DNA from 2 places in the Crassaminicella indica genome. Region 1 is predicted to be linked to the other one. Evidence: predicted binding sites of a transcription regulator. Region 1 holds the regulator's gene; the other holds the start of a gene.

Region 1 (4,415 bases):
TTTACACAAACTATTACCTTCATCTTTCTTCCTCCTTTTATAAAGTACTAATACAAGTATTTATTCTTAAACGATTTTTTTATTATTTTAATAAGTGAGCTGAAATTACCATTCTTTGTACTTCTGAAGTACCTTCGTATATTTCAGTGATCTTAGCGTCTCTCATCATTCTTTCTACTGGATATTCTCTTGTATATCCGTATCCACCATGTAATTGAACTGCTTTAGTTGTTACATACATAGCAGTTTCTGCTGCAAATAATTTAGCCATAGCAGCGTCTTTAGAATAAGGTAGTCCTTGAGATTTTTTCCATGCTGCATTATATACTAATAATCTAGCAGCCTGTACTCTAGTTTCCATATCTGCCATTTCAAATTGTAATGCTTGGAACTTAGCTAAAGGTCTACCAAATTGTTGTCTTTCTTTAGTATATTTAACAGTTTCATCTAATGCTCCTTGAGCAATACCAAGTGCTTGAGCAGCAATACCAATTCTACCTCCATCAAGAGTAGACATAGCAATTTTAAAACCTTTTCCAATCTCTCCTAATAGGTTTTCTTTAGGAATTCTACAGTTTTCAAAAATAAGCTCAGTAGTAGCAGAACCTCTAATACCCATTTTATCTTCTTTTTTACCAATACTAAATCCAGGAGTTCCTTTTTCAACTATGAAAGAACTGATTCCTCTAGTTCCTTTTGTTTGATCAGTCATTGCCATAACAACATAGATTTCAGCAGCTCCACCATTTGTAATGAAGATTTTAGAACCATTAAGTACCCACTCATCTCCATCAAGTACTGCAGTTGTTTGTTGTCCAGCAGCATCTGTTCCTGCGTTTGGCTCAGTTAAACCAAATGCACCAAGCTTTTCTCCCTTTGCTAGAGGTACTAAATATTTTTTCTTTTGTTCTTCAGTACCATATTTCATAATTGGCCATGCACATAGTGAACTGTGTGCAGAACAAATAACACCTGTTGTAGCACAAGCTCTTGAAAGCTCTTCTACAGTAATTGCATATGCAACTTCGTCAGCACCTGCTCCACCATATTCCTTTGGAACAAAAGTACCTAGCATTTTGTATCTAGCCATCTTTTCAACAGTTTCCCATGGAAATCTTTCTGTTTCATCTACTTCTGCTGCTAAAGGTTGTACTTCAGTTTCAGCAAAACTTCTAACCATCTTTCTAACCATTTCTTGTTCTTTGGTCAATTTGAATTGCACATTAATTCCCTCCTCTTTATATTTAAAAAAAATTGATATTTTTTTCACAGCACTCTTCTATATATTAGCACAAACCATGCCAAATTTACAATATAATTCATATATTTTTTATTGTTTGTTTTTTTTGCAATCTATTTACTTATTCATTTCATATAGTACTGAGAGCTTGTATTTTTCTATGTTCTATATCAATTTTATTCTTTTACCAAAATATTCATTATAAGAATCGTTCTTTTTATTTATTCAATATTTTGTAATAATTTACATAAATTCCCTTAAATTTAACACATATGTACTAAAAACAAAGAAGCGACTGTACAAAATTCCATACAGCCACTTCTTTGTTTTTACTTGTTTCTTTGATTTTAATTGTTAATTTGATGTCAATTTGTACGAATACACGAACAGTTTTTGTTTGTCTGTACATTTTTCCGTACATTTTTTGACAAAATCCTTTTTCATTTTACACATCTTCCTGCTCACGATTGTGTTTTAGTAAGAAGGATAATGTATATAAGCTTTCACTTAAATGTACATTCTCTAGCATAATATGTTCAGGAACATTTAAGTCTGTAGGTGCGAAATTCCATATGCCTTTGATATTACTTTTGATTAGCTTATCTGCTACATCTTGTGCATGCTCTTTATCAGTACAAATAATCCCAATATCTATATTGTTTTCTTTGATATACTCTTCGATATTATCTGCATCCATAATTTCAATATCTCTTATTTTTAACCCAATTAATCTAGGATTAATATCAAACATCGCTTTAGGAATAAATCCAGCCTTTTCAAAATTAGTATAATTTGCTATTGCTTGACCTAAATTTCCTGCACCTATAATAATTGTATTATATACATTATCTAATCCTAATATTTTACCGATTTCTTCATAAAGTGCTGCCACATTATAACCATACCCCTGCTGCCCAAAGCCTCCAAAATTGTTTAAATCTTGTCTTATTTGAGATGCAGTAAAACCAATAATCTTACTTAGTTCTCTTGAAGAAATCCTATTAATGCCCTTATCTAATAACTCTTCTAAATATCTTCGATACTTGGGTAATCTTCTAATTACAGCCATTGATATTTTCGTATTTGATTTTTGCATTTTGATCGTCCTCTATCTTTATTAATTGTTTTTTTTTAACAAATTATATCACTGTGATATATATATGTCAATCTACACAGTAGCACATTTATATACAATCTATTCCTTTGATCCATACTAGAAAACATCCTTTTCATTTTATATTTTTATATTTTTTGGTACAATATAATACGAATACACCTAGCAAGGAGGATCTATATGATCATTTTATCGTGTAATGACATTCATAAATTTTTTGGAATAAATGCTATATTAGAAAATATATCTTTTAGCATAAATGCTGGTGAAAAAATAGGTTTAGTAGGTGCAAATGGTGCTGGAAAATCTACCTTGTTTAAAATAATAACAGGAGAATATCCTTATGATAATGGAGAGCTTTATATATCTAAAAATACTACTATCGGCTATTTAGAACAAAGTGCTGTTTTATCACCTTCTAATACAGTCTTTGGTGAAGTTTTACAGGTGTTTGATGATTTGATTAAAATGGAAGAAACATTAAGATCATTAGAAAAAGAAATAGCAGAGCATAGTACCCATTCATCTGAAAGTCTTAACAAGTTAATGGAGCTTTATGCATACAAATCTGAAGAATTTCAAAATAAAAATGGCTATGGATATAGAAGTGAGATCCGAGGAGTCCTAAAAGGCTTAGGCTTTTCAGAAGATGAATTTGACCAACCTATTATACACCTTAGTGGTGGACAAAAAACAAGAGTAAATTTAGCAAAGCTTCTCCTTAGAAAACCTGATATTTTACTACTAGACGAACCAACAAATCATCTTGATATAGATGCTGTAGAATGGCTTGAAGCTTTCTTGAAATCTTATCATGGCACTATTCTACTTATTTCTCATGATAGATACTTTTTAGATGAAGTTGTAGATAAAATTTATGAAATCGAAAACAAAAAACTTACTCAGTATAACGGAAACTATTCTGACTATGTTGAAAAGAAAAAAGTCATATATGAACAACAAATGAAAGAATATCTCCAACAGCAAAAGGAAATTCAAAGACAAGAATCACTCATCAGAAAGTTTAAACAGCATGGCACTGAAAAGCTTGCTAAAAGAGCAAAAAGTAGAGAAAAGCGATTAGAGCATATATCCCTACTTGAAAAGCCTGTACACCTTCATAAAAGAACTAAAATCAGATTTGAAACACAAATAAAAAGTGGAGAAGATGTTTTAACCGTCGAGGATTTATCAAAAAGCTTTGGAAGCAATAAACTCTTCCAAAATGTTTCATTTACTATTTATAGAGGAGAAAGAGTCGGTCTTATTGGTCCTAATGGTATTGGTAAATCTACTTTATTAAAGATTTTACTAAAAATGCTTCCTTATGATACTGGAATAATTCGTTTAGGGCATAATGTTCATATAGGATATTATGATCAAGAACAATCCGATTTAAATACTTCAAATACAATAATTGATGAAATATGGGAAGAAAAAATCCATCTAACACAAACTGAAGTTCGAACACTTCTCGGCTCTTTTTTGTTCAGTGGTGAAGATGTATTAAAAAAAATCTCTACCTTAAGTGGTGGTGAAAAAAGTCGTGTAGCCCTTCTTAAGCTTATGCTATCAAAGGCAAATTTTTTACTAATAGATGAGCCAACTAACCACTTGGATATTGCTTCAAAAGAAGCTTTAGAAGAAGCACTAACCAATTACGATGGTACTATACTAGTAATTTCTCATGATCGCTACTTTTTAAATAAAGTAACTACAAAAATTTTAGACCTTTCATCAGAAGGAATCACTGAATATCTAGGAAACTATAAATATTATCAAGAAAAAAAGAAACAATTAGAGGATTCCAAAACGCCTGAGGTAGAAATAAAAAAAACAAAAACACAATTAAAAGATGAAAGAAGAAAGGAAAAGGAAAAACAAAAAGAAAAACGCAGAGCTAAAAAAGAACGTGAAAGCTTAGAAGAAACAATTCTCTCTATTGAAGAAAATATTCGCCAGCTTGAACAAGAAATGTGCAAAGAAGAAATTTACTCAGATCCTAAAAAAAGCAAGGAGCTTCATCAAAAAATGAACCATTTAAAAATAGAACTAGATAAT
Region 2 (4,415 bases), 830 kb from region 1:
GAATACCTCTTTCCATTGCTTCATCAATCAATTGATTTAATGTTACTGTCTTACCAGCATTTTTTGCCATTCCTACTACAGAAACGATTTTATAGTTATCTTGTATTGCATCCATTAACTGCATAAAGCTTCCCCCTTGAAAATGCTAACGGCTAGGGTTAACAGTATTTCTGTTAACCACTAACCAAATTTTATTTTCTACTCGTGATGGCCTCTTTCTCTTCTTGCAAGGTCTGTTGGCTCAAGTGCTACTTGATTTCCTTGTAGAAGTCCTCCAACACCAGTAATTTTATGTTCTCTTTCACCTCTGCATACTGGACAGTTGCATTTTTCTTCGTATGGAGTAGGCTCAGTGTAAGTAGTAATAACTCCTTCGAAGTTTCTTAATACTACTCTCTTTGGAGATTGAGAAACTACGTATTGAGGCATTACTGGAGTTTTTCCACCACCACCAGGAGCGTCAACAACAAATGTTGGTACTGCATATCCTGATGTATGTCCTCTTAATCCTTCAATGATTTCTATTCCTTTAGAAACTGGAGTTCTGAAGTGTTCGATACCCATTGAAAGGTCGCATTGATAAATATAGTATGGTCTTACTCTGTTTTTAACAAGCTTGTGTACTAAATCTCTCATGACATGAACACAGTCATTTACGCCTCTTAAAAGTACTGATTGATTTCCTAGAGGCACACCTGCATCTGCAAGCATTGCACAGGCTTTTGCTGCTGTTGGTGTCATTTCTTTTGAGTGGTTAAAGTGTGTATTTAACCAGATTGGATGATATTTTTTAAACATATTTACAAGCTCTGGTGTAATTCTTTGTGGTAATACAACAGGAGTTCTTGATCCTATTCTTACTATATCAACGTGTGGGATTTCTCTTAATTTTTTGATGATGTATTCTAATGTTTCATCGCTTACAAGAAGAGCATCTCCTCCTGACAATAATACGTCTCTTACTTGTGGCGTATTTCTGATGTACTCAATAGCCTTATCGATTCTTTCTAATGGCATTGCATCATCTTTTTGTCCTGCAAATCTTCTTCTTGTACAGTGACGGCAGTACATAGAACACATGTCAGTGATTAAAAGAAGTACTCTGTCTGGATATCTGTGAGTAAGTCCTGGTACTGGAGAATCTGTATCTTCATGTAGTGGGTCTTCCATATCAGCTTCACTCTTGTGTGTTTCAGCAAGAGTAGGTACTGCTTGCATTCTTACTGGACAATGTGGATCATCTGGGTCCATTAATGATGCATAGTATGGTGTGATTCCCATTCTTAATGTTTTTAGAGATTCTCTGATTCCTTCTTCTTCTTCTTCAGTAAGATTTATTACTTTTTTTAAATCTTCTACTGTTGTAATTCTGTTTTTTACTTGCCATTGCCAGTCATTCCACTGCTCTTCTGTTACATCCTTCCAAAGCTCGATCTCTTTGTAATTTCTCATGCTTTTAAAAACCCCCTTGTTTAATCTCCTCATTAATTTTTTAAGTCTTACTCCATTTTGCTTTTATTTATAGGTATGGCTGAAAAACAGCCATACTTATTACGCATATAATTCTTCGTATATTTCTCTTAATTCTTTGCTTTCTCTCATGATTTGAAGAGTTACTTCTGCATGACCCTTTGTATAACCATTTCCAACAATCATTGTTACGTCAGAACCAACACCTTCAGCTCCAAGTGCTGCTTTTGTAAAGCTTGTTGCCATACTAAAGAAGTAAATTACTCCATCATTTTTAGTCGCTAAAATACTAGTCATTTCAGTATCAGGAACATTTACGTTGTTGATTGTTACATCTGCCATTTTTCCATTTGTTATTTCTTTAACTTTTTCCATTACTTCAACTGGCTTTGTAGCATCTGCAGCAATATAAACATCTGCAACATTTGCTCTTTTTGCAATCTCTAAAGATCTTTCACTATGTCCTAAGCAGATTACTTTACCAGTAACCCCTGCTCTTCTCTTAGCTTCATAGCAGCATAGCATTCCTGATTTACCAGCTCCACCGATTACTAATACTGTGTCTCCTGGTTTAACTAATTTTGCAGTTTGTGCTGGTGCTCCTGCAACATCAAGTGCTGATAATGCAAGGTTCTCTGGAATATCATCTGGAAGTACTGCATATATTCCTGATTCAAAAAGAATAGCTTTTCCTTTAATATCAACTTGGTCAATATCTTTTCTTACTGCTACTATTTCATCTATTCTAAGTGGAGTTAATGAAAGAGATACTAATGTAGCGATCTTATCTCCTACTTTAAGATCTGTTTTTCCTTCAAGTGCAAGTCCAATTTTTTCAACTGTTCCAATTAACATACCACCAGAACCTGTAACAGGATTTTGGTGCTTACCTCTTTCAGCAACAATTCCTAGCATTATTTCTTTGATTTTTTCTACATCTCCGCCTGCTTGATTTTTAATTTGTGTAAAGCTTGCAGAGTCAACATTCAATGTTTGTACATCGATTAGAATCTCGTTATCATAGATTTCCATTGTATTGTCGATTTTTTTTGCTGGTTGTGGAAGAGCTCCTTTTGGCTCAATCACTCTGTGTGTTCCATAAGGACATCCTTTTTTCATTTTAAGTTCCCCCTTAAAATTTTTTATAAGTAATTTTATTTTTTACTGCCTTAGTGCATACGCCATAATATAAAAGCAAGTACTGTGCCAAGTTTGTTTTTATTTTAACAAAAAAAATAAAAACAAAACATAAAAGCCAGTATTTTCCTTGTTCTTAGAGGCCTTTATGTTTTTTATATAAGGAAAAGGTTTTCTGTTTTTTGTAAAAAAATATTATATTTTATCAAAGTTTGTCATTTTATGTGCCAAAATTTCGGCATCTTGTCTAATTATTGCAGTTTATATTTCTTGATTTTATACTGAAGAGTTTGTCTTGGGATCTTCAAGCTGTCAGCTGCATGACTTATATTCCCATCTCCTTCTCGTAAAGCATTTTTAATCATTTCTATTTCAAGACTTTTAAGAGCTTCATTTAATGGAACATTTTTTATATCTATCTCTTTCTTTAAGCTTCTTTTAGTGATTTTCTCAAAGTACATCGGCAAACAATCTATTGTAATAATATTTCCATCCATCAAATTCATCGTTCCTTCAATAACATGCTCTAATTCTCTTACATTTCCTGGCCAATCATAGTTTTCAAATACCTCCAGCACTTCATCAGATACCTTTAATACTTCCTTGTTCAATTTATTATTAAATTTATCAACAAAATGCTTTGTAAGTATTGGTATATCTCCTTTTCTATCTTTAAGCTCTGGTAATTTCAATGATATAACGTTTAAACGATAGTAAAGATCTCGCCTCAATCTTTTGTTCTCAACTGCACTTAAAGGATCTTCATTGCTAGCTGCTATAATCCTTACATCTACCTGTCTTGTTTTGCTATCCCCAACTCTTCTTATTCTCCCATCCTGAAGTACTCTTAAAAGCTTAACCTGAAGTTCTATTGGCATAGAATTGATTTCATCTAAAAACAGTGTCCCTCCATTTGCCAATTCAAATAAACCTGCACGATTATCAGCTCCTGTAAAGCTTCCCTTTACAGTTCCAAATAGTATGCTTTCTAATAGTGCAGCTGGTAGCGCTCCACAGTTTTGCGCAATAAAAGGCTTATCCCTTCTACAGCTAGCAGTATGAATAGCATGTACAAATAATTCTTTTCCCGTTCCTGTTTCTCCATATATAAGGACTGGAGAAGCTGTTTGAGCAGCTTTCATTGCAAGTCCCTTTACTTTCACCATTTCTTTGCTTCTTCCTATTATATCGAAAAATGTAAATTGGGCAGAATCTCCATTTTTATTGCTTTTTTTGCCTTTTTTCTTGTCTATTAATTGTTCTTGCAGAGCTACAACCTTTTCTGACAATTCTTTTACATCTGTAATATTCCTAGATATTTCAATAGCTCCAATAATTTTACCCTTTGCTTTTATAGGAAAGGACGAATTTATAGTTGTAATCTTTTTTCCTTTATAATTTAAAAAGGTTTGCTGTATGTCAAAGGTAGGAACTCCTTTTTCTATAGCACGAAGCAATGTACTTGTTTCTGGGTCTAAAGAAGGATAAATATCTAAAATATGCTTCCCTACCGCCTCTTCCCTTTTGATCTCTTCATGCTCTGCTGCTGCTTTGTTAAAGTAAACAATTCGTCCTCTTCCATCAATAATCTGTATACCTTCCTCTACATGATCTAATATTTTTTCGACATTTTTTTGTGTAAAAATCATTTCCATTTTCCCACCTCCTAATGCCAATTTTTCGTCATTAAGTGCCGAAATTTCGTCACTTGCTTCAAAACAAAGGCAGCTTTCGCTGCTTTTATTCTTTACATTTTTTCTGGTGCATCTATAGAAAAAATATTTAATAAGTCCTTTATGATAATTTTT

What was found. Region 1 encodes Rex, which represses fermentation and respiration genes when NADH is low (regulators of the CRP and FNR family bind a similar motif). Its sites were predicted from a motif close to ATTGTTAANNNNTTAACAAT; they were not measured.
Region 2: the regulator Rex is predicted to act here: its motif matches at 2,682-2,701, upstream of kdd (L-erythro-3,5-diaminohexanoate dehydrogenase).

Annotation. Positions count from the first base shown of each region.
Region 1 covers NZ_CP078093.1:1,532,423-1,536,837, reverse strand. Annotated here, with positions in the region: gene etfB (electron transfer flavoprotein subunit beta) at 1-23, opposite strand, end outside; gene KVH43_RS07390 (acyl-CoA dehydrogenase) at 83-1,222, opposite strand; gene KVH43_RS07385 (redox-sensing transcriptional repressor Rex) at 1,686-2,336, opposite strand; gene abc-f (ribosomal protection-like ABC-F family protein) at 2,535-4,415, shown strand, end outside.
Region 2 covers NZ_CP078093.1:706,181-710,595, forward strand. Annotated here, with positions in the region: gene kamB (lysine 5,6-aminomutase reactivase subunit KamB) at 1-124, opposite strand, end outside; gene kamA (lysine 2,3-aminomutase) at 199-1,452, opposite strand; gene kdd (L-erythro-3,5-diaminohexanoate dehydrogenase) at 1,552-2,589, opposite strand; gene KVH43_RS03380 (sigma-54 interaction domain-containing protein) at 2,859-4,262, opposite strand; gene KVH43_RS03385 (DALR anticodon-binding domain-containing protein) at 4,355-4,415, opposite strand, start outside.